One region of the Pseudidiomarina xizangensis genome, then DNA from elsewhere that is predicted to be linked to it. Evidence: predicted binding sites of a transcription regulator. Region 1 holds the regulator's gene; each other region holds the start of a gene.

The links. Region 1 encodes NrdR, which represses ribonucleotide reductase genes. Its sites were predicted from a motif close to AAACACNANATNTNGTGTTT; they were not measured.
Region 2: a site for NrdR is predicted at 4,437-4,456, ahead of nrdA (class 1a ribonucleoside-diphosphate reductase subunit alpha). Genes of this name have one in related genera too.
Region 3: a site for NrdR is predicted at 3,600-3,619, ahead of nrdG (anaerobic ribonucleoside-triphosphate reductase activating protein). Genes of this name have one in related genera too.

The regions. Positions count from the first base shown of each region.
Region 1 is NZ_JBOBQA010000001.1:811,857-819,415, reverse strand. It holds gene ettA (energy-dependent translational throttle protein EttA) at 1-1,345, opposite strand, end outside; gene glyA (serine hydroxymethyltransferase) at 1,470-2,726, shown strand; gene nrdR (transcriptional regulator NrdR) at 2,750-3,199, shown strand; gene ribD (bifunctional diaminohydroxyphosphoribosylaminopyrimidine deaminase/5-amino-6-(5-phosphoribosylamino)uracil reductase RibD) at 3,214-4,332, shown strand; gene ribBA (bifunctional 3,4-dihydroxy-2-butanone-4-phosphate synthase/GTP cyclohydrolase II) at 4,329-5,453, shown strand; gene ACQ5ES_RS03955 (ketopantoate reductase family protein) at 5,428-6,324, opposite strand; gene ACQ5ES_RS03950 (AmpG family muropeptide MFS transporter) at 6,314-7,559, opposite strand, start outside.
Region 2 is NZ_JBOBQA010000001.1:406,017-413,575, reverse strand. It holds gene serC (3-phosphoserine/phosphohydroxythreonine transaminase) at 1-347, opposite strand, end outside; gene gyrA (DNA topoisomerase (ATP-hydrolyzing) subunit A) at 357-3,017, opposite strand; gene ubiG (bifunctional 2-polyprenyl-6-hydroxyphenol methylase/3-demethylubiquinol 3-O-methyltransferase UbiG) at 3,200-3,910, shown strand; gene ACQ5ES_RS01885 (hypothetical protein) at 3,944-4,141, shown strand; gene nrdA (class 1a ribonucleoside-diphosphate reductase subunit alpha) at 4,498-6,837, shown strand; gene nrdB (class Ia ribonucleoside-diphosphate reductase subunit beta) at 6,856-7,559, shown strand, end outside.
Region 3 is NZ_JBOBQA010000005.1:52,608-60,166, reverse strand. It holds gene hemN (oxygen-independent coproporphyrinogen III oxidase) at 1-726, shown strand, start outside; gene ACQ5ES_RS10650 (ribonucleotide reductase subunit alpha) at 732-1,139, opposite strand; gene nrdD (anaerobic ribonucleoside-triphosphate reductase) at 1,248-3,074, opposite strand; gene nrdG (anaerobic ribonucleoside-triphosphate reductase activating protein) at 3,093-3,596, opposite strand; gene ACQ5ES_RS10635 (nitric-oxide reductase large subunit) at 3,830-6,100, shown strand; gene ACQ5ES_RS10630 (hypothetical protein) at 6,160-6,459, shown strand; gene ACQ5ES_RS10625 (thiopurine S-methyltransferase) at 6,456-7,193, opposite strand; gene fic (protein adenylyltransferase Fic) at 7,243-7,559, shown strand, end outside.

The DNA of each region.
Region 1 (7,559 bases):
CACCACCCGACAGTTCACCGATACGCTTTTGCTGATCATTCCCGCGGAAATTGAATCGGCCAACATAAGCCCGACTGTTGATCTCAAAGTTGCCAATCCGCAAAATATCCTGTCCTTCAGAAATTTCCTGCCACACAGTATTTTTGTCGTCCATGTTGTCACGGAACTGATCAACACTGGCAAGTTGCACGGTTTCACCCAGTTCGACGGTGCCTGAATCTGGCTGTTCCTTGCCGGTGATCATGTGGAAGAGGGTGGATTTACCTGCACCGTTCGGACCGATAATACCGACAATCGCACCCTTAGGTACGCTAAAGCTTAGGTCATCAATTAACACACGGTCGTCGTAAGACTTTTTCAGATGTTCGACGTCGAGTACTTTATCGCCCAGCCGTGGGCCAGGTGGAATAAATAGCTCGTTGGTTTCGTTACGTTTCTGATAATCGCCGCTTTGCAGCTCTTCGAAGCGTGACATACGCGCTTTGCTTTTAGCCTGACGACCTTTGGGATTTTGTCGAACCCATTCGAGTTCTTGCTTAATGCTACGCTGTCTTGCTTTTTCGCTTTTCTCTTCTTGCTCAAGGCGTTTTTCTTTTTGTTCCAACCAAGAAGAGTAGTTACCTTCCCAAGGAATACCGTAACCGCGGTCAAGTTCCAGGATCCAACCCGCAACGTTATCAAGGAAGTAACGATCGTGGGTAATGGCGACTACGGTGCCGTCGTATTCATGCAGGAAGGTTTCGAGCCAGGCCACGGATTCGGCATCCAAATGGTTGGTCGGTTCGTCGAGCAATAGCATGTCTGGCTTGCTCAATAGCAAGCGACAAATAGCGACACGGCGCCGTTCACCACCGGATAAAACTCCAATTTTGCTATCCCATGGAGGGAGACGTAGAGAGTCTGCTGCCCGCTCGAGGATATTTTCGAGGTTGTGGCCATCTTTTGCCTGAATGATGGCTTCCAGCTCTCCCTGGCGTTTTGCTAAGGCATCAAAGTCGGCGTTTTCGTCGGCATAAGCAGCATAAACCTCATCCAACTCGGTTAAAGCGTTTTTAACTTCGGCAACGGCTTCTTCAACTGTTTCCCGAACGGTTTTGGATTCATCGAGTTGAGGCTCTTGCGGCAAATAACCGATGTCGATACCTGCCAATGGCCGTGCTTCACCTTCAAATTCTTTATCAACGCCTGCCATAATGCGTAAGAGAGTGGATTTACCCGCACCGTTTAGACCTAGAACGCCGATTTTAGCGCCCGGGAAAAACGACAACGAAATGTCTTTTAAAATGGTCTTTTTCGGCGGGACAACTTTGCTCACCCGCGACATTGAGTAGATATACTGTGCCATAGCAGCAACAATTCCTTCGTTCGACTTGAATAAGGCTGCTATTTTAACCCTTAAGTTGGCGTGAACCCAAGTATATTGGTAAACTACGGCGCAAATGATGTCCCGTTTGAAGTCAGGAGCCCCGATGTTAAAAAATGACATGAACATTGCCGATTATGATGCTGATCTTTGGCAAGCAATGACTGGCGAGGTTAAGCGCCAAGAGGAACATATTGAGCTAATTGCCTCAGAAAACTATACCAGTCCACGGGTGCTGCAAGCACAGGGTTCACAGTTGACTAACAAGTATGCGGAAGGTTATCCGCACAAACGCTATTATGGCGGTTGTGAATATGTCGACATGGTTGAAGACTTAGCCATTGAACGCGCCAAGCAACTGTTTGGTGCTAAGTATGCAAACGTACAACCACATGCCGGTTCACAAGCCAACTCGGCGGTATTTTTGGCGTTACTGCAAGCCGGCGATACGGTACTGGGCATGAGTCTGGCCCATGGTGGTCATTTAACCCACGGGTCTAGCGTTAATTTCTCAGGTAAACTCTACAACGCGATTCAGTATGGCTTAGATGAAAGCACTGGTGAAATTGATTATGCCGAAGTTCGCGCGCTGGCTCATGAGCACAAGCCGAAAATGATCCTGGCAGGTTTCTCAGCCTATTCAGGCATTATTGACTGGTCAAAATTCCGTGAAATCGCCGATGAAGTTGGTGCCTACTTGTTGGTCGATATGGCCCACGTAGCAGGTCTTGTTGCGGCAGGTCTCTACCCTAATCCAATACCACATGCTGATGTCGTGACCACAACCACCCACAAAACCCTGGCGGGTCCGCGGAGTGGCTTAATTTTGTCGGGCAAAGACGATGAAACGTTGCACAAGAAACTTAACAGTGGCGTATTCCCGGGTAGTCAGGGTGGCCCTTTGTGCCACGTGATTGCAGCTAAGGCTGTGGCCTTTAAAGAAGCGATGGAACCTGAGTTCAAAGCCTATCAGCAGCAAGTTCTGACCAACGCGAACGCCATGGTCAAAGTATTGCAGCAGCGCGGCTACAAAATTGTTTCTGGTGGTACCCAAAACCATTTGTTCCTGGTGGACCTGATTGACAAAGACATCACCGGCAAAGATGCCGATGCGGCGCTAGGTAATGCGTTCATTACGGTGAACAAGAACTCGGTACCGAATGATCCGCGTTCGCCTTTTGTCACCTCAGGTTTGCGCTTAGGTACTCCGGCAATTACCCGGCGTGGCTTTAAACAGGCCGAAGCTGAACAGGTAGGCCATTGGATCTGTGATGTGTTAGACGATATCAGCAACGAAGATAAGATTGCTGAAGTCCGCGAACAGGTAAAAGCGTTGTGTAAACGTTTTCCGGTTTACGGCTAAGTACAAAGCAAAAAGGAAAAGTTATGCATTGTCCGTTCTGCGGCACCCAAGATACTAAAGTGATTGATTCACGACTGGTGGCGGATGGTGCATCCGTGCGCCGCCGGCGCGAGTGTAGTGAATGTAAAGAGCGCTACACCACTTTTGAAACCGCAGAACTGATCATGCCGCGCGTGATTAAATCTGATGGCTCACGCGAGCCGTTTAACGAAGACAAGTTACGTAATGGTTTGTTGCGCGCACTTGAAAAACGTCCAGTAAGCCTCGAGGCCATGGAGCAGGCGATTCAAAACGTGAAGTCTGGGTTACGTGCAACTGGCGAGCGGGAAATTACCAGCCAGGTCATCGGTGGCTTGGTTATGGAAAATCTAAAAGCGATCGACAAAGTGGCCTATATTCGCTTTGCGTCGGTGTATCGCGCCTTCGATGATATTCGCGAGTTCGGTGAAGAAATCGCTCGCTTAAACGATTAAGCAGAGGCTTTGGCATGCGGCAGCTCGATGCGCAGTACATGCAACAAGCTCTGGAACTGGCCCAGCGTGGTGCCTTTTCGGTAGCTCCTAATCCGCTTGTGGGGTGTGTCATTGTTCGCGACGAAAAAATCGTCGGACAAGGGTGGCACGAACGTACGGGCGAACCCCATGCTGAAGTTTACGCCTTGCGTGAGGCCGGCAAGCTAGCGCAGGGGGCGATTGCTTATGTAACCCTCGAACCTTGTAGCCACCACGGTCGTACTCCACCTTGTGCTGATGCTCTTATCGCGGCGGGCATCAGCCATGTGGTGATTGCGATGCAAGATCCTAACCCATTGGTTGCTGGTGAGGGTATCGCACGATTACGTGCTGCAGGGCTTGAGGTAAGTGTAGGTGTACTGGAGCAAGCAGCGCGTAAGCTTAATCGTGGTTTTATTTCGCGTATGGAGCGACAACGGCCTTGGTTACGTCTGAAAATGGCCATGAGTCTCGACGGTCGTACCGCTCTTGCCAATGGTCATAGTCAATGGATCACCGGAGCTGAAGCGCGCCGTGATGTGCATGCCTATCGAGCGCAGTGTGGAGCGATCCTTACCAGTGCACGTACGGTAATCATGGACCAGGCACGCATGACGGCACGGCACCCGCAAGCGGAGCGACAACCGTTGCGGGTGGTTCTCGATCGGCAACAGCAACTACCTCCCGAACATGACTTTTTTGCTATTTCAAGCCCCGTACTGCGGGTTATTGATGGCGAGGATACTGTCGACAGCAACTGGCCAGAACACGTTAGCACCCTAGTTTTACCAGCGAGCGGGGGGCGTTTGCCGCTGCGCGCCTTGTTCAGTAAATTAGCAGAGCTCGACATTAACGATATTTGGACCGAGTGTGGCGCTGAACTTGCTGGTGCGTTGGTCGCCGCCGAGCTGGTCGACGAGTGGATTGTTTATGTAGCACCAAAGTTACTCGGTGATACCAGCCGGGGAGTGCTGCAGCTACCCGAGTTTCAGGAGTTGGAGCAAGCACCAGAATTGCGTTATGAAAGTTTCACTCAACTGGGTGATGATTTAAAAATTTGTGCACGACCGCGGTATACCTGCGGTGGTGCCGACAGAGGAGAAGTACAATCGTGACGACGCTAAACAGTGCAGCTGAAATTATTGAAGACATTCGCCAAGGTAAGATGGTCATCCTGATGGATGATGAAGATCGGGAGAATGAAGGTGATCTGATTATTGCCGCTGAATGCGTTACTCCTGCCGCAGTCAATTTTATGGCACGATTTGGCCGCGGCTTGATTTGCTTGACGCTCACGGAAGAACGTTGCGAGCAACTGCGCTTGCCATTGATGGTCAATCAAAACAATGCGCCGTACGCGACTAACTTTACCGTCTCGATTGAAGCTGCTGAAGGGGTGACGACGGGGATATCAGCCGCAGATCGTGCTCGTACAGTGCAAGCTGCAGTCGCTGACGATGCCAAGCCTAGCGATTTAGTCATGCCGGGTCACATCTTTCCGTTAAAGGCAAAAACCGGTGGTGTATTAAATCGTGCCGGACACACTGAAGCAGGTTGTGATTTGGCGCGGCTAGCCGGATTCGAACCTGCTGCGGTGATTGTCGAAGTGTTAAACGAAGACGGCACTATGGCCCGTCGGCCAGATCTCGAAAAATTTGCGGCCGAACATGATTTAAAAGTCGGTACCATAGCGGATTTAATTGAATACCGGTCACTCACTGAGAAAACCGTGGAGCGCAAGGCACAGTGTCGCTTGCCAACGCGGTTTGGTGATTTTGACTTGATCACCTATCAAGACACCATCGATAAACAAGTTCACTATGCGCTGGTGAATGGCGAAATCAATGAACAGCAACCGGTCAACGTTCGGGTGCATTTGCAGGATACTTTTCATGATCTGTTTTCTACCGACCGCGCGAGTCAGCGCAGTTGGCCGTTGGGTCATGCTATGGAGTTTATTGGTGAGAAGGGTGGTGTATTAGTTGTTATTGGTCGCGTACAAACGACCGATGACATTTTGGCGCAAGTGAAAAGCTTTGCCGCCGAAGATCGTGGTGAGAAAAAACCGAGTGCGGCGGCATCGAATGCCTCTCGAAATGTTGGTATTGGCTCACAGATTCTTGCCGACCTCGGCGTGCATCAAATGCATCTAATGAGCTCACCGAAACGCTATTCGGCGCTATCTGGTTTTGGCTTAGAGGTTATCGATTTTATCGAGGACCCAGATCACCAGTAAGTGCTGCTACTTGCTGCCAAAGTTGCTGATTGGCAGGAGCAGAGAGTCCCGCCTCCGCACTCGCGGAGGCGATAAAACCATTCAAATAATCAATTTCGGTAGGGCGTCGCTGTGAATAGTCCTGCAGCATCGACGAACGATTGTTGGCCGTCGCTTGTACGACGTGTTCAGCTTGTTGCAGCAGAGTGGCAACAGCTAATTCGATACCATGATACTGCGCCAATACTTGTATTTCATATGCGACCTGACGCCATAGTTCTGGCGTAACGTGCTGCAAAATTTCTCCATTTCTGCATTTGTGTAACACAGTGAAAGGGTTAATTAAGCAATTTACCGCGAGCTTTTGCCAGCGACGCCGTGCGATATCATCTTCCCAAGTCAGTGGTGGTAATGCTCGTGCTAATTGCTCCATCACCTCGTGCGGCGCGTTTTGGCCCGATTGCTGAGGTCCTAACCAGCTTTGCCCGTGTCCGGCGTGAACAATTTTATCGGCATCCCGATAAGCGCCGTGGGTGGTGACCCAATGCAGGTCTGAACCACGCATCAGGGTGGTCTCATCGCGTAACATGCCGTTGTAACTGACGATTAAGGTCGACGCTTCGTAAGCCTTTGAGGTACGTAATTCTCGGATAAGAGGCGCGACTTGGTAAGCTTTGACCGCGGCAAAAATCCAGCTTGGCGTGGTTAATTTATCCACTGTGGCCAGCCGGAGGCTTTGGGAACCTAATCGGATCAGCTGTTCGTCGTCAATGACGTCGTTTTCAGAGCGCAGTTTGAGTTGCACTGGCACGTCAATAGCGGCCAATTTGACCGCCATCAAACTGCCGATCGCACCTTGCCCAATCACCAACCACGGACGTTTATCTGTCATGGCTCACCTGCTCGGTACTGCCATCGGCAGTCGGCGCCTGAATTCGATGTAACGCTTTGCGCAAAAGGATCAAGAGCAACAGGCCTGGAGTCACCATGACGGCGGTGAGAATAAAAAACAATGACCAGTCACCATTCAGCCAATCCACCACAAAACCGCTGTAGGAAGAGAGCAATGTTCGGCCTAAATTACCCAAGGAAGCGAGCAGTGCATACTGAGTTGCGGTAAAGGCGCGATTGCAGAGCAAACTGATAAATGCGACAAAAGCGACCGTTGACCAGGCACCGGTAAAACCATCGATAATCACTGCGGCAAGTAACAAATTAGTGTCAGGACCGACAACGGCAATCCAGGCAAACATCAGGTTACTTGCAGCCATGGCAATACCACCAATCAGCAAGCCGCGCATGGTCCCGAGGCGAACATTCACCATACTGCCGATGATGGCAAAGACAATGGTGACCCACCAGGTGACCATTTTCGAGTAAATCGCAATGTCGTCATTGGTAAAGCCGACTTCTTTGTAAAATACGATACTCATGCGACCCAGAAAAGCTTCACCAATCTTAAACAAGAAAATGAAGCTCAATATTGCTACCGCAAGTTTCCAGCCGGCGCGGTTGAAGAACTCTGACACCGGGTCATATAGTGTGGTACGGAACCAGTCTTGCCAACGTGTGAAAGATTTTATTTCGGCGCGATAGCGTTTTGATTCACGAACGCACAGCACCACCAGCAGCTGCACCGCCAGCACCACCGCCATGACTTTGTACGCGGCTTGCCAGTCCCACTGGGTACCGTCGACCAAGAAGAAAGGTAAGGCACCCAAGCCACTGTAGCCAGTCCACCAACCTGCGGTGGCCATAGCGGCACCCGCCGATTGCAGATTACTTTCGTGCTGACCAAAGGTTTCGATACGAAACGCATCGATGGCAATATCTTGTGTTGCTGAAGCAATCGCAATCAGTAAGGCTCCAACAGCGATCCAAAACGCGTGTTCAGCCAGATTTAGACTGCTCAAAGCTAAAGTAGAACCAATCAGCACCAGCAAGCAAAACGCTAACCAACTGCGGCGTTGTCCCAGCCAACCGTTAAGTAAGGGCAGCTTGACCCGATCAACAAAAGGTGACCACAAGGCATTCACCGAGTACGCCACAAACACCATACCGAACAGGCCGATATCGCTGCGCGAGACACCCGATTCTTGCAGCCAGGCTGAGAGCATGGAGCCAATC
Region 2 (7,559 bases), 410 kb from region 1:
TGAGCCACATATTTTTGTGCTTCACGAATGGCAAAGTCAGACCAAACACCACTGTTCAGGTAATCAACAGTAGCATTTGGCCCGGCAATATTTTGTGGCACTGCACTAAATTGACCACGTCCGCCGCCGTGCATAAACAACACCTGATAGTTCTCCGGAATTACCAGGAGATCTCGTAAATCTTGTTCTGCTTGTGCCGCCATCTGCATAAATGCCGGATCCCGATGACTGATTTCCATCACCGAGATTCCACTGCCCCGCCAACTTCTTAACTCTTTTTGCGCACGTTCTAATACCGCTCGCGGTAACATCGCTGGACCAGCAGAGAAATTATACGGGGCCGTCATTATGCTTAGTTACTCCTGGTTCGGATCCGTTGGCTTCTCACCATCGCTCGCGGTAACACTGTCAGCTGCATTCTCAGTAACATTCTCAGTAGCATTCTCAGCAGCTTCGACTTGTTCAAGTTCTTCGATCTCGTCGAGCTCATCAATACGCTGCATACCAACTACTTTTTCATCAGCAGCGGTACGAATTAAGCGCACGCCCTGAGTGTTACGGCCAACAATTGAAACTTCATTCACACGGGTGCGCACCAGCGTCCCCTTGTTACTGATCAACATGATCTGATTGGTATCAACAACTTCCATCGAGCCAACCACAGAACCATTGCGCTCACTAACTTTAATCGAAACGACACCTTTGGTAGCGCGGCTCTTCGCCGGATAATCGGTAATCGGCGTACGTTTGCCGAAACCGTTTTCCGTTACCGTAAGAATGGTAGGTACTTCTTCTTCGATGGTGCGTGGCACGATAAGTGACACGACCCGTTGTCCCTCTGCCAACCGGATACCACGTACACCTGTGGCGGTGCGTCCCATCGAGCGCACTTGGTCTTCGCTGAAGCGTACGACTTTACCGGCATCTGAGAACAACATAACTTCATCGCCGGCCGAGGTCATATCAACCCCGATGAGTTCATCGCCTTCATTCAAGTTAAGTGCAATGATGCCGCCATTACGTGGACGTGAATAATCCATCATTGGGGTTTTCTTCACGGTACCGTTTCTGGTCGCCATTAAGATAAACTTATCTTCAGGATAATCACGGGTTGGCAAAATTGCGGTAATTCGCTCATCGGCCTCGAGTGGTAACAAGTTGACTATAGGTCGTCCGCGCGAGGCACGGCTTGCCAACGGCAACTGGTAGACTTTCATCCAGTAAATTCGACCACGGGTAGAGAAGCACAGGATAGTATCGTGGGTATTGGCCACCCATAACCGTTCGATGAAATCTTCATCCTTCATCTTGGTCGCCGCTTTACCCTTACCGCCACGCCGTTGTGCTTCGTACTCAGTCAATGGCTGGTACTTCACATAACCATGGTGCGACAGCGTAACCACCACGTCTTCTTCGTTAATCAAGTCTTCCATGGAGATGTCGTGAGCCGCAGCCGTAATCTCTGTGCGACGAGCATCGCCATATTCCGCTTTAATTTTTTCCAGCTCTTCGCGAATGACTTCCATCAGGCGCTCTGAGTTGTTCAAAATAAGCAACAGCTCTTCAATTTGGCCGAGCAAATTCTTATATTCTTCAAGAATTTTTTCATGCTCAAGACCGGTCAGCTTGTGCAAGCGCAAATCAAGAATTGCTTGGGCTTGCTCTTCGGTCAGGTGGTATTCATCGTCACGAATACCATATTCTGGAGCTAAATGGTCAGGTCGAGCAGCATCAACACCGGCGCGCTCAAGCATGTTGGCAACATCGCCTAAAATCCAGGCACGACTGACTAAGCCAGCTTTGGCTTCGGCAGCTGTTTGCGAGTGACGAATCAGCTCGATAACGTCGTCGATGTTGGCTAATGCAATGGCAAGACCTTCAAGGATGTGGGCGCGCTCACGCGCTTTACGTAACTCATAAACCGAGCGGCGGGTGACCACTTCGCGACGATGCAAAACAAAGCAATCGATCATGTCACGTAGGTTGAACAGGCGCGGCTGATTTTTATCCAGCGCAACCATGTTAATACCGAACACGACTTGCATTTGCGTGTTCGCATACAAGTGATTCAGTACCACTTCACCAACTTCACCACGTTTCAGTTCAATAACAATACGCATACCGTCTTTATCGGATTCATCGCGTAAACCGCTGATGCCTTCGAGACGTTTTTCTTTGACTAACTCAGCGATTTTTTCAATAAGTTTCGCTTTGTTAACCTGATAAGGAATTTCGTTAACGATAATGGCTTCACGGCCATTTGAATCGGTTTCGAACTCTGCTTTCGCCCGCAGATGGATACGGCCTCGGCCGGTACGATAGGCCTCGACGATACCTGCACGGCCAGAAATTGAAGCAGCGGTTGGGAAGTCAGGACCGGGGATGAACTCCATGAGTTCATCCGTCGTGATATCAGGCCGGTCAATCATGGCTAAACAGCCATCAATAACCTCACCCAAATTATGTGGCGGTATATTCGTCGCCATGCCCACGGCAATACCCGAGGAACCGTTCACCAAAAGGTTAGGAACGCGGGTGGGTAGTACATCAGGAATTTGTTCAGTGCCGTCGTAGTTAGGCACAAAGTCGACAGTTTCTTTGTCTAGGTCGGAGAGCAATTCGCTGGCGATTTTGGCCATGCGAATTTCGGTATAACGCATGGCGGCAGCGGAGTCACCGTCGACCGAACCAAAGTTACCCTGACCATCAACCAACATGTAACGTAATGAAAACGGTTGCGCCATACGAACAATAGTGTCGTAGACCGCGCTATCACCATGTGGGTGATATTTACCAATGACATCACCGACGATACGGGCTGACTTTTTATACGGTTTATTGAAATCGTTGCGCAATTCGTTCATCGCGAATAACACCCGACGATGAACCGGTTTTAACCCATCACGCACATCTGGTAGTGCGCGGCCAACAATGACGCTCATTGCATAGTCGAGATACGAACTTTTCAGTTCATCTTCGATATTGACCGGAACGACTTCTCTGGCGAGATCACTCATAGTTATATCCCTAAACGCTCAATCTTTCTTATAATTGTCTTAGTAGCAGCATTGTACCCTTAGCGCTGCCCTCTCGCATCCTTTTTCCGACGCTTTTTAGCCGTCGTGTGCTTTACCTCGACTTTTTTTAATTCGAGAGCTCCAGTACACTGTACCGAGTTTTTCAACTAAGCAGAAGTACTATGCAGCAATCAACTAATGTCGACCCGAAAGAAATCGAAAAATTTGGTGCCCTGGCCTCACGATGGTGGGATCCCGAAGGCGAATTTAAACCGCTTCACCAAATCAATCCACTTCGTGTCGAGTTTATTCAACGCCAGTGCGGCGGTGTGTTTGGTAAGCAGGTTCTCGACATCGGTTGCGGTGGTGGCTTGGTCACCGAAGCACTGGCTCGCGAAGGTGCTAAAGTTACCGGTATTGATCTGGCAGAGCAGTCGCTGCAAGTGGCGCGATTGCATGCTTTACAAAGTCAACTCAACGTTGATTACCAGTGTATCGCGGCGGAGGACTTCGCCACACAGCACGCCGGTGAATTTGACCTGGTAACTTGCCTTGAAATGTTAGAGCACGTGCCTGACCCGGCAAGTATCGTTGAAGCAGCCGCTAAGCTAGTTAAACCCGGTGGCACCCTAGTCTTCTCAACCCTCAATCGCAATTTGAAATCCTGGTTGCTAGGCATTGTCGCGGCGGAATATATCCTGCGCTGGGTGCCGAAGGGTACCCATGAACACGGCAAATTCATTCAGCCAGCGGAGTTACTACGGGTGACCGATGCGGTGGGCGCGAAAGCGCAAGCCATAACTGGGATCCATTACCTACCGTGGCGTGGCTTTTACCTCGACGACAGTAACGTTGATGTCAACTATATCGTTGCCTTAACGAAAGATGCTTGAGTTTTCCGATGCGCAAAGTGAAAGCAGTTCTTTTTGATTTGGATGGCACCTTACTCGATACCTAGTGCGTCGGCCCCGGTCAAAATGGCAGCCCGTGCCGCTGGAATGCGAACCGTACTGGCTCGCTATGGTTACATCGGCGCTGAAGAACAGCCAGAAAACTGGGCTGCCGACTACGAAATCCAGCAACCTTTACAATTACTCCAACACCTCCGCGATTACCACATCTAGTGTTAAGCTAGAATTTGACCGCTAGATGTTGTGCAAGCCTTTAAAATTAAGGCTTAGAGTTTTGTTCTATTAGCAAAGCGTTTGAAAGAGCAAAAAGTTATTTAAAAATAATTATTTTGTCTTGCATTTGCTAAACCTTTAGAACGGCAAGACTTTTAGCGAGCACCCTAATAGATGACGCAAATCTGCTTTGGAATTTAAACGCAAACGCGCTTGATCCCATTGCGATAAGTGCTAGCATACGATTATCAAACCAACCCAAGATATTGTGTAAATTTCACACAGAATGCCTATTCAACACTATATCTAGTGGTTCATAACTAAAAACATAACGATAAAATTGGTGGGTGCGCCGCATGAATCAAAAGCTTTTTGTTACCAAGCGTAGTGGTGAACGGGAACCGCTAGACCTAGATAAAATCCATCGCGTTATTAGCTGGGCTGCTGAAGGCCTCGATAACGTTTCGGTTTCTGAAGTCGAAATCAAATCGCGTATTCAATTTTACGATGGCATTAAGACCGAAGATATTCACGAAACCATCATTAAAGCGGCTGCCGATTTAATCTCTGAAGACGCACCAGATTACCAGTATTTAGCCGCGCGCCTCGCCATCTTCCACTTACGCAAACTTGCTTATGGCCAGTTCGAGCCACCGCATCTGTACGACCAGGTCACCTCCATGGTCAACAACGGTCGTTATGATGAGCATTTGCTTAACGATTACAGTAAAGAAGAGTTTGAGCAGATGAATGCCTTCATGGATCACTCACGTGATCTCAACTTCTCTTACGCTGCGGTAAAACAGCTGGAAGGCAAGTATCTGGTACAGAACCGCGTGACGGGCGAGATCTACGAAAGCGCGCAATTTTTGTATGTACTCGTGGCAGCCTGTTTATTTGCTGACTATCCAAAGGATACACGGCTGGATTACGTGAAGCGCTTCTATGATGCGACCTCACTGTTCAAGATTTCATTACCGACCCCCATCATGTCGGGCGTTCGTACCCCGACCCGTCAGTTTAGTTCCTGTGTTCTGATTGAAGCTGGCGATAGCCTCGATTCAATCAATGCCACCGCCAGCGCAATTGTGAAATATGTCTCCCAACGTGCCGGGATTGGCATTAACGCTGGACGTATTCGTGCATTGGGCAGCCCTATCCGCGGTGGTGAGGCTTTCCATACTGGGTGTATCCCGTTTTACAAGTACTTTCAGACCGCAGTCAAAAGCTGTTCACAAGGCGGCGTGCGCGGTGGTGCAGCCACCTTGTTTTATCCACTATGGCACCTTGAAGTGGAAAGTTTGCTGGTCTTGAAAAACAACCGCGGGGTTGAAGAGAACCGTGTCCGTCACCTCGATTACGGCGTACAGTTCAACCGCTTAATGTACTCACGTTTGGTAAAAGATGATTACATTACGTTATTCAGCCCTTCTGATACACCGGGTTTGTACGATGCCTTCTTTGCTGACCAAGCTGAATTCGAGCGCTTGTATGTGCAATACGAAAATGACGAATCGATTCGTAAAAAGCGCATTAAAGCTCTGGAGTTGTTCGGTTTGTTTATGCAAGAACGCGCCAGTACCGGTCGTATTTATCTGCAGAACGTTGATCACTGCAATACGCACAGTCCATTCGACCCAAAACTGGCTCCTATTCGGCAAAGTAACCTGTGCTTAGAAATCGCACTACCAACCAAACCACTAGCTCACGTTAACGACGAAGAAGGTGAAATCGCCCTTTGTACACTGTCAGCGTTTAACCTTGGGGCAATTAACACACTTGATGATCTTGAGGAGATGGCCGACTTAGCAGTGCGCGCCCTCGACAACCTGCTGAGCTATCAGGAATATCCAGTTCCAGCCGCGCGTAATGCCACTATGGGCCGCCGTACTTTGGGAATTGGCGTCATCAACTTTGCCTACTACCTGGCGAAAAACGGCGTTCGTTACTCCGATGGTTCTGCCAACGGACTGGTTCATCGCACCTTTGAAGCTATTCAGTACTATCTGATGAAAGCTTCCGTAAACTTAGCCAGAGAGCGCGGCGCTTGTCCGAAATTTAACGAGACCACTTACTCGCAAGGCATCATGCCTATTGATACCTACAAAAAAGACTTGGATGCGGTCTGTACCGAAGCCTTGCAACTTGACTGGGATCAATTGCGCGCAGAGGTGAAAAAGTACGGTATGCGTAACTCTACCCTGTCCGCTTTAATGCCTTCTGAAACCTCATCGCAGATCTCTAATGCGACCAACGGTATTGAACCACCACGCGGCCATATCAGTATAAAAGCCTCAAAGGATGGTGTTACTAAACAAGTGGTTCCGGATTATGAAAATCTGAAAGACGCTTACGAGCTGCTGTGGACGATTCCGAATAACAAAGGTTATCTGGAGCTAGTCGGCATCATGCAGAAATTCGTCGACCAAACGATTTCTGCGAACACCAATTATGATCCAAGTAAATTTGAAAGCGGCAAGGTTTCTATGAAGCAGCTGCTCCAAGACTTACTTTATGCTTATAAGCTCGGCGTGAAAACCTTGTATTACCACAATACGCGTGACGGTGCCTCAGACAACCAGGTAGACTTACGCGACAAGATTGACGCCAAACAACGCGAACAAGAGAACCAGCAAGCAACGGTAGACGTCACTGAAGAAGATGACGATTGTGCCGGCGGTGCGTGTAAAATCTAATAACAAGGCGCTAATTTAATGAGTTATTCAACGTTCAATAAGAACCAAATTAATCCGTTGCAGGAACCGATGTTCTTCGGAAATTCGGTTAACGTAGCGCGTTATGATCAGCAAAAACATAGTATTTTTGAAAAACTTATAGAAAAACAAATTAGCTTTTTCTGGCGTCCGGAAGAAATTGATGTCAGTCGTGATCGAGTTGACTTCCAAAACTTAAGTGAAAGCGAAAAGCATATTTTTATTTCGAACCTGAAATACCAAACCTTGCTTGACTCGGTGCAGGGGCGCAGTCCGAACATCGCCCTATTGCCGATCGTTTCCATTCCAGAGCTGGAAACCTGGATTGAAACATGGTCATTCTTTGAGACCATTCACTCGCGCTCTTATACGCACATTTTGCGTAACTTATTTACCGATCCGAGCCAAGTTTTCGAAGATATCGTCATCAACGACGAAATCCAGAAACGTGCGATTGATATCTCGAAATACTATGACGACCTCATCTTTTATACTCAGTTATGGCAGACCCATGGCGAAGGTGATATCGAAGTGGACGGTGAAGTTCACCAGGTCACCATGCGCGAACTAAAAAAGAAATTATTCCTCTGTATTAATTCAGTCAACGCACTTGAAGCCATTCGATTTTATGTAAGCTTTGCCTGCACCTTCGCGTTCGCTGAACGTGATTTGATGGAAGGTAACTCGAAGATCATTCGTTTGAT
Region 3 (7,559 bases), on a different contig from region 1:
CAGCCAACAAGTTTTGCAGCATCAATTGATCAGGTTATTGAACTCGCACCCGACCGTGTATCGTTGTTTAGCTATGCACACTTACCGCAACGTTTCGCCGGGCAACGTAAAATACCGGATAGTTCGTTGCCATCGGCGCCGATAAAACTGGAGTTGCTACAACTCGGTATTACTCGATTCAGTGCAGCAGGTTATCAATTTATCGGTATGGATCACTTTGCCAAAGTTGACGACGAGCTGGCTATTGCGCAGCAACAAGGGCGATTGCAACGAAACTTTCAGGGCTACACAACCGCTGGCCAGGATTGTATGTTAGGTCTCGGCGCCTCATCTATCAGCCAAATCAACGGTGTGCTTTGGCAAAATAGTAAAGACTTACCTGATTACTACCGCGCGCTGGAAGCTAATCAGTTACCGGTGGTTAAAGGCTTTGTTTTGAGTGAAGATGATCGTTTACGCGCCGCATTGATTGCGCAGCTTATTTGTCATTTTGAACTGGACATCATAGGTTTTAGTGAAACTTGGGGAATCGACCATTTTTGGAACTACTTCGCGGCCGCGCAAGCTAAATTGCAACCTTTCATTGAGGATGGCTTAGTTGAGGTAGGTGGCGGTGTTATCCAAGTGACTGAACGCGGTCGTCTTTGGGTGCGCAGTATTTGTGCCTGTTTTGATGCGTACCTTGATAGCGAGGCTACTGCTCCTCGCTATTCCAAAGTCGTATAAATCACTTAGGCGAACAACTGGATAAGTTCGCCTTGTTTGTTAACTGTCACAAAGTCGGCAATGCTGCCGGCTTTTACTTTATTGACCATCAACGTTAACGGCTGATCAGCTTCGTCACTAGAGGGAGCTTGACCTGCTCGTCCCGACATACTGGCGATAAATGCGATATCCCAATCCACTCCGGTTTTTTCCGACTCAGCCAACAGGGTCGAAAAGTCGGCGACTTCTTGCGGTAATTTGTCGACACACAATACGGGGTCTAATGCTCCGCCTTGCTGCTCGGCAAACCGTGACGTTTGACTTGCGGTTGCGTCCTCGGGTAATTCTGCTTTTGCCAATACAAACAGTAACCGTTGCGGCTCTTCTTGCTGTTGTGCCGCTTGAATAAGATCGGAATAACTTTCAATAACCATAGCGTCAATCTCGTTGGGTTTATTCAACCTAAGATGATAACGCGTTTGGTCAGTATTACCCATACAACAAAAAAGGGAGCTGAGCTCCCTCTTTTGGAGTAGTTTTGCTTAACTGGCCTGACGCCATGCGCGCTGCGCTGACGCTTCAACATGCTCAGACTCAGCACGTTCATAATAACGGCGATTGTGCTCTTGTTGACGGCCTGAACTAAAGGCTGAAACACGCTTCAGGTAACCAATAACTCGAGTGCCGTAATCAATATCTGCGGAGCCACAATGAGAACAAGCGCTTAGCGTGCGTTTATCGATATGTTCGCAGGCATTGCAAATAGTTATTTTGACGTTGATACAAAAATAGTTACAACCTGTCTGCGCGGCAGTATTGAGCAATGCCAAATAACCCGACTTGTTCAGCTTTTCATCGAGGTTTAAATGCAAGGCCGAACCGCCATCAAGGTATTGAATTAACTCATCGCCATGCAACACGAACTTATCTAATGCATTCGATTGTTGGTCTTCGACCACATAGAAGTACGAGTTATAGCAATCACGAGGTACAAAGTAGCCGTCTGCTCTGTCCCACTTGGCATTTTTTACCCCGAGATTTTCCGCCGGTACAAACTCAGTATTGAACATATAGCCGTATTCAGCTTTTGCTGCCTTGTTGGCATCATAAATCACTTTCAGGCGGTCACGCACAAAAGCAATGTACTCAGGATTGTTACTCGCTTCGATGCCTTGTGATTCCGCCGCTTCAACCATGCCATTGATACCGATGGTCAAGAATTGTTTATCCAACGAGATAAATCCGGCGTCATATACAGTCAATAGGCCTGCCGCTTTGTACTCTTCCATCAATCGCCGATAGGCGACCTGGTATTGCTGGATTTTTTCAATTTCTGTGGCGAGATCACGGCCATCTTGCACCAAGCGATTCATGTTGATGGTAATGACATTGATTGAGCCCGTAGCGACGCCACCAGCACCTAAGGTATAGGAAAAGGTATTGTCGCTAATTTCGCTACGTAGTCGACAACATGAAGCTAACGAGTCGGCATTGTCTGACAAGTAGACAAAAAATGAGTTGCCATCGGCAAGTTCACCGGCCATGGATTCTGCAAAGTTCTGGTCTTTACACTTACCGTCTTCGGTCAGCATTGCCACAGTGACGACTGGGAACGTGAGAATCGTTTTTTTACGTTCGTCATTGAACCACTGCATGAAGAAATCTTGCAAACCACTGACAGATTCCCATTCAGGTTTGCTGAAATCAGGGAAAACAAACTCACCAAACATGCTATCAAAGTAAAATTTATCGTAGACCGAGATGTTCCAGAACACACTCTGGTAACCACGGGCAGCAGCCGGTTGATTCAGCGCATACACGACGTGTTGCAAATGGTTTTGAATTTGATGGCGATGGGTATTTAGATAATCATCGCCGTAGTCTTTCCGCGCAAAGTAGTCGAAGTAGGTTAAAAACTCTACGGTCGCAACGGCCCCTGCAAACTGCGAGCTGACGGCAAAAACAAAGTTCACGAAACAGCCACAGAAACTTTCAAGATGTTTAGGCGCTTGTGATTCACCGCCGAGCTTAGTCAATCCATCACGTAAAAATGGATACATGGTTACCGAGACACAGTAAGGCTTTAAGCTGGTTTCATCGTGCACATAGATTTCATGATCTTCTATTTGCCGAACATACTCTTGGGCCAGTTGATCGCCAAATAAATCGGCAATTTTGCTACTCACTTGCTTGCGATTCACTTGCACAAAGAAGTCTTTCATTAACTCAGCTTCTAAGGTTGCAATGTTCTTCTGCGTAACATTGGCGTTGGCATCCATTTTCGAGCCATCCGCAGCATTTTGTGCTTGCAGATACTCCTGGATGAAGTTCATTTTGTGGTCAATTTGTTCAGGTTGTAAGCGCAGCATTGTTGTTGTCCTTCTGTTTTAGTTCACTAATTCACATTCAAGAAAGTCGGGGCAGAACAAAGCATTCAGAACTTTCCCGGTGCGCAGGTCGTAAAACCGCTGATTTGTGGTAGCGCTGGTTAAGCCGCCACGTTCTGCCCGCCATGGGCCAGTTTTTAGATAAGTAAGACGACGCTGAATAAGCGCAGGCACTGTTTCTAGTCCGGTATAGAGGCAGGTATTTAGGTCTCGCCTCGTTGCCACATCTAATAATTCGATTAAGCTGTCTTGATGCCATTCACCACCTAAAAACAACACTGCGGTGATAAGTCCAGCGTAGCGATCAAGCTCGTCAGTAAAGTTTTTCACGGTTAACAATTCACCGCGATTAGCGGGCCAGCTATCAACACTATGGCAGCCCTTACAACCAACGGTACAACCGGTGATGGTGTAAGCCAGCGCGACCTCGCCGGGAACTTCCTGAAATACAATATCTTTTGCACTGAATCGCATCACATCGCCTATATGGTGTTTGGTTCTCATAAAAAACACTAGATGTTGTGTTTTAGCCTAGAGCAAGGAGCTAGGTTTGCGTTGATCTGGATCAACAAAATAGCGCGCTAGGTATATTTAACCCAAAAGGGCGATTTTACTGTCTTAAGCGCTAGGTAATTTACACCCAAACATCATAATAAATTATTAAAAAACAATAGGTTAAAAGTTGGCAAGCTAATTGCAACACAGCCGATGAAGACTCAATAACAAATAGGTGATGTATGGCTGGTTACAAAAAACTATGGTGGACGCTGATTGCGGTTCTTGCCATTACGTTTGGTATTTTGGGGTACTTCGGCAACGAGGTATATCGTGAGGCTCCGCCCATTCCTGCGAAATTCGTTTCAGTAGACGGAGAGACGCTGATGACGGAGGAATCTATTCTTGATGGACAAACTGCCTGGCAATCTGTGGGCGGCATGCAGCTCGGATCGATTTGGGGTCATGGTGCTTATCAAGCACCTGATTGGACCGCAGACTGGCTGCACCGTGAGCTCGTCGCCTGGCTAAACATTGCAGCAGCTGAAGTCTTCGCCGCAGAATATGAAGATTTAACTCCTGCACAGCAAAATCAATTGCAATTCGAGCTCAAGCAAGCGTATCGCACCAATACCTACAATGCGGTGACTGATCAGGTCGTGGTAGATGCCCGTCGCGTCCGGGCCATTGCGCAAACAGCCGATTATTATGTGCGGCTATTTAGTGACGATGCCGAGCTGCAGAGCACGCGCGAAAGCTACGCGATGAAAGAAAACACCCTGCCAAAACTTGAACGTCGCGAACGGATGGCGGAGTTTTTCTTCTGGACCGCGTGGGCAGCAGCAACAGAGCGACCAGACGCAGACATCACCTATACCAATAACTGGCCTCATGAGCCATTGATCGACAATACTCCTAGCCCGGAAAACATCATCTGGTCAATTGTCAGTGTTATTTTGCTCATCGCCGGTGTTGGCTTTTTAATTTGGGCTTGGGCTTTTTTGCGCCAGCACGACGAGGAGCGAGTAGAAGTTCCCAAACAGGATCCAATTAGCTTGGTAAAATTAACGCCTTCACAAAAAGCGTTAGGCAAATACCTGTTTATTGTGGTTGCTCTCTTTACCTTTCAGGTGTTACTTGGCGGTATTACCGCTCACTACACTGTAGAAGGTCAAGAGTTCTACGGCATAGAGATCTCACAGTGGTTCCCTTATAGCTTGGTTCGCACCTGGCATATACAAGCAGCGTTATTCTGGATAGCAACGGGCTTCTTAGCGGCAGGGTTATTTTTGGCCCCCATCATCAATGGTGGAAAAGACCCTAAGTATCAGAAGCTTGGTGTCGACATCTTATTCTGGGCGCTGGTTGTCGTGGTCGCTGGTACCTTTATCGGCAGCTTCCTCGCTATCGCGCAAATCATGCCTGCACATCTAAGCTTCTGGCTGGGCCATCAAGGCTATGAATACGTCGATCTTGGCCGTTTTTGGCAGATCGGTAAATTCATTGGCATCGTGTTCTGGCTGGTCCTTATGATGCGCGGAGTCATTGGTGCTTTCAAACAGAAAGGCGATAAGAATTTGCTTGCACTGTTTACTGCTTCAGTGGTTGCCATTGGTTTGTTTTACGGTGCTGGTTTCTTCTACGGCGAGCGTACCCACATCTCAATCATGGAGTACTGGCGCTGGTGGATTGTCCACTTGTGGGTTGAAGGCTTCTTTGAGGTATTTGCCACCGCAGCCCTGGCGTTTATTTTCCATAGCATGGGCTTAGTCTCGCGGCGCATGGCTACGGTTGCGGCGCTCGCTTCAGCATCACTCTTTATGCTCGGTGGTGTGCCAGGCACCTTCCACCACTTGTACTTCTCAGGCACCACCACGCCAGTTATGGCCGTAGGTGCGACCTTTAGTGCATTGGAAGTGGTTCCGCTTATCGTACTGGGCTATGAAGCTTGGGAAAACTGGAGCCTTCAGAGAAAAGCCGTATGGATGCAACGCATCAAGTGGCCGCTCATGTGTTTTGTCGCTGTAGCGTTCTGGAACATGCTCGGTGCCGGCGTACTTGGATTTATGATCAACCCACCTATCTCGCTGTACTACGTGCAAGGTCTAAACACCACGCCTACTCACGCACACGCAGCATTGTTCGGGGTTTATGGTTTCCTGGCACTGGGTTTTGTACTGCTCATCTTGCGCTACATTCGCCCGCATCTGGCGTTCAACGACAAACTGATGACCACCGCATTCTGGTGGATGAACATCGGTCTTGGCTTAATGCTATTCACCAGCTTGTTGCCGATTGGTTTCATTCAATTCTACGCAGCAGCTTCAGAAGGTCTTTGGTATGCCCGCAGCGAAGCCTTCATGCAACAACCGTTGCTCGAAGGTTTACGTTGGGTTCGTACCGTCGGTGATGTCATCTTTATTATCGGCGCGCTTGCTATTAGCTGGCAGGTCGTTTCTGGCCTGTGGGGTAAACAAGGACAAACCGCGGGGATTACCGCAGAGCAAAACTAAGGTTTCTCGTTTAGGAGGTGCATCTTCCCCAGGTGCCCTCCTTTTTTGTGGAGGTGAGCATGTCAGAAGTAACTACCGTTCAACGCAAGCCCAACACTATAGTCGCCATGCAGCAGTTGCTGGATACCATCCGTAGCAACATCCCCTTTGGTCTTAAAGAGGCCGACATGTGTCAGGGCATCTGCCGTGGCTGCTCCAAAAAAATGATGGAAATGCTCGACACTGAAGTCAGCCAATGGCAAGTCGACCTCGATAACGAAACCGCAGCTCCAACCCTTTCCGATTTAGCCTTTCTGGAAAAGCTCGCGCGCCGCACTCTCAAAGTTTTAAAACGCAACGACCTGATTACAGATGATTAATCATAGAGGAGGTAGGCTTGCTCCGTAACCGGGTTGTCAGCTGGCACTTCATTATTTACCATGCCCGGTATCCGCGCCAAAGGTTTGATCCTGAAACGGCTTTCAAAGCCAGCAACTACCTCATCTTCAGAGATCGAAAAAGGCGGCCCCTGGCGAAACCCCTGCGGGTACTCCACTGTTATCAGCAGCCCTCTACTGCCCCGCGGCAGCTTGTGTTTTAGTAACTCCACATAATCCTGTCGTAAACTCTCAGGCAATGCCACAAGCGCAGCCCGATCGTACCAACCGTCGACATCAGCAAGATCTTCAACAGCGAGGTCGAATACATCGCCCACCCAAATCAGCAGCTCATCTATAGCGTACTCTTTAAACTTGCCGCGCTGCTGAACCACTGGCTTCAGCTGGTTCTCCTGGAAGAAAGCCTGCACAGCAAGCTCGCTCAGCTCAATACCAAAAACTTTGTAGCCCTGATCGAGCAACCAGAGCATATCTCTCGACTTGCCGCATAAGGGTACTAAAACGCGTCCGTTAGGTAATGCTTTGGGAAAGTAAGCAGTTAACAAATCATGAAAAGCGTCGCGATGAAAACCAATCTGCTGGTTCTGCCAACGTTGATGCCAAAATGCGTGGTCCATAAAAAAACCTCCGTAACTAGGTACGACTGCAGCACCCATCATGTCGATAAAATACGAAATAATCGACAATAAAACTTGTCGTGTCGATGGAATCGACATACACTACAACTAATATCACAATTTGTCGAAATTTTGGGAGTATTTATACATGACGTGGCAAGCTGACCAACCCTATAACAATTTGCCTGCGTTACCACCAAAATTGGAGCTCATCGAAACGCACGATGTATTGAAAGCGTGCATCTCCGCTCGCGCTGCGCTTGCCGAATTGAAACAAGCTGGAGCGCTACTCCCTAATCAAAGCATGCTCATCAATTTGCTTCCTCTTCTCGAAGCAAAAGACAGTTCAAAAATTGAAAATATTGTCACCACTACGGATCAGCTATTTCGATATGCACAACAAGACAGTGGCGCTGATCAAGCAACCAAAGAAGCACTCCGTTATCGAACGGCGCTCTATCAAGG